2 regions of the Macrococcoides bohemicum genome follow, and region 1 is predicted to be linked to the other one. Evidence: riboswitches for the same ligand, from Rfam matches in the RefSeq annotation. Region 1 holds a riboswitch; the other holds the start of a gene.
What was found. Region 1 has a riboswitch for FMN ahead of ribD (bifunctional diaminohydroxyphosphoribosylaminopyrimidine deaminase/5-amino-6-(5-phosphoribosylamino)uracil reductase RibD). Riboswitches for the same ligand answer to the same signal wherever they lie in the genome.

Region 2: another riboswitch for FMN. It lies ahead of HT586_RS07280 (ECF transporter S component); the one in region 1 lies ahead of ribD (bifunctional diaminohydroxyphosphoribosylaminopyrimidine deaminase/5-amino-6-(5-phosphoribosylamino)uracil reductase RibD).

What each region holds. Positions count from the first base shown of each region.
Region 1 is NZ_CP054482.1:1,769,010-1,772,217, forward strand. Features, by position in the region: gene ribB (3,4-dihydroxy-2-butanone-4-phosphate synthase) at 1-132, opposite strand, end outside; gene HT586_RS09120 (riboflavin synthase) at 132-755, opposite strand; gene ribD (bifunctional diaminohydroxyphosphoribosylaminopyrimidine deaminase/5-amino-6-(5-phosphoribosylamino)uracil reductase RibD) at 736-1,785, opposite strand; FMN riboswitch at 1,922-2,048, opposite strand; gene hutI (imidazolonepropionase) at 2,219-3,208, opposite strand, start outside.
Region 2 is NZ_CP054482.1:1,411,379-1,414,586, forward strand. Features, by position in the region: gene HT586_RS07270 (helix-turn-helix domain-containing protein) at 1-201, opposite strand, end outside; gene HT586_RS07275 (ferredoxin) at 308-559, shown strand; gene HT586_RS07280 (ECF transporter S component) at 626-1,189, opposite strand; FMN riboswitch at 1,249-1,367, opposite strand; gene HT586_RS07285 (ATP-binding protein) at 1,406-3,154, opposite strand; gene HT586_RS07290 (response regulator transcription factor) at 3,154-3,208, opposite strand, start outside.

The sequences.
Region 1 (3,208 bases):
TATCGTATCTTCAGTTATAAAGTCTGTTATCGCTACAAGGTCGCCTTCATTTTCACGATTTTCATTGTCAACCACGATAATTGGCTTACCTGCCTTTAAATCTTCTAATGCACTTTTAAGAGTATCAAACATTACAACATCATCTCCAATTTCGATAAAGAAAGACCACTTTCTTCTTGTTTACTGTTCAATATATATTTTCCTAACATATCGAATTCAATATGTACTTTATCACCTGGTTTAAGTTCTGAAAGCATCGTGCTTCTTACCGTTTCAGGTATGATATTCAGCTCAACGCTATGATCTAATTTAAAAATCGTTAAAGATATACCGTTAACTGCAATCGAGCCTTTCGGAATAACAAATTTGCGAAATTCATTTGGAAGTCTGAGCTTTAACTGCATTGTCTTTTCCCTGTGATTAACGCTTTCTACAATGAGACTCGTATCGACATGGCCAGTTACAAAGTGACCGCCAAGCCTTGTTGTCGGTAATAATGCACGTTCTAAATTTACTTTCGTACCTTGCTTCATATTTCGAAACAACGTAATAGCACTCGTATCTTCTAATATATCCACATTGAAGCTCGAATGATTAAAGGCAGTGACTGTAAGACATACACCGTTCACACTGATAGAATCACCAATGTGCATGTCTTCAATAATACGATTACAATCTATCGTCATAAAGGTAGTATCTCCCTGCTTTTTCAGTTGAGCTATGACACCAACTTCTTCAATGATGCCTGTAAACATCAACATCATCCTTTCTGTAAATCAGTAATACATCCTGGTCGAAAGTCTTAACAGAGACAAGAGAAAGGTCAGTAATTTCTGACATTTGTGAAGGTTGATCAGTTGTTAAAAACTGATGCTTTGAGGATCCACCTAAAATTTTCGGGGCAATATACTGGTGTATTTCATCAAAAGTTCTGGCAGATACAAACGCACGCATCGTCTGCATACCGCCTTCTATAATTATGCGGTTAATTTTATGTTTATATAAGGCTTCTAAAATGGTTTCAGGATGTAGATCAGTGAGTACGATTACGGTAACACCATCAATCGACTGTTCAGTTGTCGTCACAACGATTAAACGTGATTTGTCATAATCATTATTATCTTTGTCATTTATTTCGAATAATCCATTAGAAATAACGACTTTCCTGATCCATTTATCTCTATAATTTCTACTATCAAGTGTTGGCTGGTCATGTTTATATGTATTGTAGCCTACAAGTATGGCATCACTGGTATAACGCACACAGTGTGCATGATTTCTTGATGCTTCATTAGTAATCCACTTACTAACGTCATCATCATCTGCTGTCTTACCGTCGAGTGTCACACCCATTTTCAGTATCGTATAAGGTAACTTACGTAGCTTTGCTTTAAAGAACGGCTGATAATAGTCATCGATTTCACTGATATACAGTTGGTCTACAACGATTCCGTGCGCTTTCATAGCATCAATACCTGAATGCAGCGATTTATCTTGCACAGCATATACCACTCGCTTTATACCACTATCGATAATCTTTTGTGTGCATGGTGGCGTCTTACCAAAATGACTGCAGGGTTCGAGCGTACAGTAAAGCGTGGCTCCAATTGCATGTCGTCCTGCCATATTCAGTGCATTCACTTCTGCGTGTGCTTCACCTTCCGTAAGATGTGCACCAATACCTACAATTCTATTATCTTTCACTACAATACAACCTACAGCAGGATTACTGCCTGTCTGACCATCCGTCCATTTAACAAGTTCAAATGCTTTATCTAAATACAAGTTATTATTCATCTCCTATAAAAAAATGCCCAAATCAAAAGATTTGGGCATTTGTATTTTAGGTTCAATAAATAAGACCATGATAATAGTATTTGCAGAATTTATACATCAACAAATAAACCATCACAATGGCACCTTATTCTTTCTCCCATCCAGACTATACTGTCGGTTTCTGAGTTTCACAGAATCAGCATCAAATATATATTATCAGCTCACGGACTATCACCGCCGGTTGGGAATTTCACCCTGCCCCGAAAGAATAGTTATTAACTTGTCTGTCAATTAAGACAATTTCATCATAGCGAAGATTGTATAAAAAATCAATGCAAATAATATATTTCATTTAAAATTGTATAGAGGGTGAGACATAAGTCTTAGCGCTCTTCTGTTTAACAGCTTAAACGGCAGAACACTTCTGCCCCAGTCTCTGGTATTATAATTTAAATTGATTATTCACAATCACTTTACCGTTATGGATTACTTTTTCTGCATGGTTCACACCATAATGATAAGGGATATATTCATGATTCTTTGCATGCCAGATGACTAGATTAGCTGCGTCACCAGTATCTATCGTACCTGCGTCAACACCCATTGCTTTCGCCGCATTAACAGTTACTGCATTCCAGATTTCTTTCGGTGATAACTTCAACTTAAGTGCTGCTATACTCATTACCATCTGTAAATTACTAGTTACGCAACTTCCCGGATTATAATCCGTTGCAATCGCAATTGCTCCATTGTTGTCTAACATGCCTCGAGCATCTGCGTATTCTTCTTTATTTAAATAAAAAGTTGTTCCTGGTAATAATACAGCTACTGTATCACTGTCTGCTAACATCTGCTTACCTTTTTCGCTCGCTGCAACAAGGTGATCAGCACTAATTGCTTCTTCTTCTATTGCTAACTCTAATCCACCTAATGGGTCGATTTCATCTGCATGAATTTTAACAGGTAAACCAGCCGATTTTGCTGCCTGCATATATTTACGAGACTGATCTATTGTAAATACACCTGTCTCACAGAAAATATCAGCAAAATCTGCAATATCCTTAACTTCCTGTAAATCTTTAATACATTCATCAATAAATGTTTCACTATCTTTATCTTTTGGTACTGCGTGCGGCCCAAGATATGTATGTTTCATATTGATGCCGTATTTCTCCTGAAGACGTTTAGATACACGCAGTTGCTTTAACTCATGTTCTAAAGATAAGCCATATCCACTCTTGCTTTCTACACTTAATACACCGTGATGAATCATTCGGAGTAATTCATGCTCAGCTTTCTCGAACAGTTCTTCTTCAGATGCTTCACGCGTAGCTTTCACAGTTGAATGAATACCGCCACCTTGTTCTAAAATTTCAAGATATGAAACACCTTGACGCTTTAAACTCATCTCATGTTCACGAGAACCACCGTG
Region 2 (3,208 bases), 360 kb from region 1:
TACATCATTATCATTATGAACGAGCCGAGTGACAGCCTCAAATGAAACATTTGGATACAATTCATAAACTGGTAATAGATCTTGCATCACTGCATCAAAATAAGTCTGCTGTGTTCGCGCACCAATCAATAATTTCCATAAACTTTTGACTGATTTATCTGTTAGGTAATGCGTCTTTATATACCGATTAATCGTTTTCATTATTGTCACCTTGAAATATTTTTGTTGAAAATGTGCTTAACTATCACTAAAATAGTTATGTATGTTATAACTAGTGTAGCATGAAAGTGTGAGGAGGCGAAAAAATATGGCAGGTAAATATACGATCGTTGATATGGATACATGCATCGCTTGCGGTGCTTGTGGTGCAGCGGCACCTGATATATATGATTATGATGATGAAGGTATTGCCTATGTTATTTTAGATGATAACAAAGGTACTCAGGAAATACCGGAAGAATTAGAAGAAGATATGATCGATGCATTTGAAGGTTGCCCAACTGATTCAATTAAAGTTGCAGATGAATCATTTGATGGCGACGCACTTAAATTTGAATAATATTTTAAAAAAGCTTGAAGTTCAATTCGAACTTCAAGCTTTTTTGTCAAGTTATGTTCTATGCTATTAATTATTAATTTTCATTTGTTTTTTAAGTAACGGTACTAACGGTTTAACAATGATATAAAAGAGAATTGTCAGCAATAATCCTTTAATCATATTAAAGGGAATTATACCTGCTGTTACGATAACCTGAATATTCTTGACAACATCATTTAAATTCATAATCATGCCATACATTGGTAATAACACGAAATAGTTAAGCATACTCATAACAATCGTCATTACGATTGTAGCACTGATAAATGCTGGTATTATCTTATTAAATCTTCCTTTTGTAATCACATACAGTGTCAATATAAACGATGTCCCTGCTAAAAAGTTAGCAACAGGACCAACTGGATCTGTCATGTTCATTACAAAGTTGAGTATGTTCTTAATAAACTCAATAAGTACTGCAGCTACAGGTCCAGCAGTAAATAACGCAATAATTGCAGGTAAATCACTGATATCAATCGTTAAATACGGTGGCAAGAAAGGTACTGGTACCTTTAAAAACATCAGTATGAATGCAATCGCACTTAATAAACTGATCAGTATCAGACTTCTTGTTCTATTCAATTTTGTCATAATTTCTCCTTACTTCATCTTTGAATCAGGAGGACAAATTAACTTGACGAAACTCTGACCTCCATCTTCTCCCATCCAGACTGTACTGTCGGCTTTGGAATTACACCAAATCAGCTGCATAATGCAGGTCGCGGGCTTTTACCGCCGGCTCGGAATTTCACCGACCCCGAAGATGAATGTGTATTATTGGCATATGCCATAAATCATTGTACCAAACTACTGCTTCGTGTCAACTAACGGAATCGAAATAGTGAACGTTGTGCCAACACCTTGCTCACTTTCAACTTTAATTTCACCATGATGTTTTTCAATGATAGCTTTTACGATAAATAAACCTAATCCAGTGCCGTGCTTACCTCGTGTTCTTGCCTGATCAACTTTATAAAATCTATCAAATATATGATTGATATGTTCTTTAGCAATACCTACTCCAGTATCAGCAATTTTTATATACAGGTTGTTTGTATCATTGTATGTTGAAATTTTTATAGTGTCCCCACTCTTTGTATAACGCATTGCATTGTCCAGCAGATTTGTAATGACCTGGAATATCTTATCATAATCAATTACTACCTCTTTTGTATGCTTTAAATCTAGTTGCAATGTTGTTTCATGTTCTATAGCACTCTGCTTAAAGTTCTGAATATTTTTTTCAAGTAAAGGCGATATATCCATCACTTCTTTATTTAAAGTCGTTTCTCCAGCGTCAATACGAGCAACATTTATTAACTCATTAACCAGCCTGTTTAATCGTTTAGATTCATCTAAAATAATGTTTAAAAACTCATCCACGTCATCTTTTTCAACGACTATGCCATCTAAAATTGCTTCAGTATACCCTTGTAACATTTGGATTGGCGTACGTAATTCATGAGAAACATTTGCGATAAACTGTTGTTTCATCATATCTATCTTTTTCTCTTCACTCATATCACGAATGATAGCGACAGCACCGTTATTTTGTCCCTGCGTCGTATTTTTGACTGGCGAGATGATGAGTACATAATGTTTATTAAATGTAGAAATTTCATGATATATTGTTTCATCAGATTGCATTACCTGATTCACGAGTTTACTTAAAATATCAGTGTCTTCCTGAGAAATATCATCTAAAAATCTCTCTGCCATCGGGTTTTGAAGCTGTTTTTCAAGATCCATATTAAAGCTTAAAACACCGTCTTCCATTGCATTGATTAATCGATCCCTTAAATTACGTTCCTGGGATATTTTACTGATATTTAATGTTATCTCCTGCTCCATCTTATTAAACGCAAGTGCTAATTCACCAATCTCATCTCTGGAATATACAGCTATTTTATTGTTACGCTCACCTCTTGCTAAATTAAAAGCAGCTGTCTTTAACAGTAACAATGGTTTTGTAATCTTATTGGATAAGAAAAATGCAAAGATAGTAGTAAGTATCAATAATAACATTGCCACGATAAAAATAATAAAAGTAATATAATTTTGTGCATCATCCATTGAATTAGTATCCTGATAGATAAATATCCCACTGTCTTTATAATTAAAAGCTTGAGAAGGGTATCCGATAAGGATATATTCATGTCTGTTATCCTGGTAATTTACTTTAATATCTTTTACAACATATTCATCTTTCTCAAAAACTTTATCAAAAGCGTCATTTCCTTTGATTTCGTCTACCATTAGCTGTTTGAGTGGATCATCGTATGTTACATCTAAGTCCGATTTATTTTGAACAATAATAATACCTGCAGGATTTTCTATTAATTCTTTCACATAAGTTAATGCATCGCTTTGATCGTGATGACTCGTTAATACGAGCTCAGCTTTTTCAGCTTGCTGCTTAAGCGTATGGCCAGACTCGCTTTTCAAATACGAATTAAAGAATCCCATTAAAGAAACAGATAATATAATTAAAACTGCAGTCACTATAAATAATATAGTTAACCACAGTTTAATTACTACGCTATTAAAATAGCGCATTATTCTTTCACCTCAAACTTATAACCAACACCCCATACAGTGTGAATCATATCA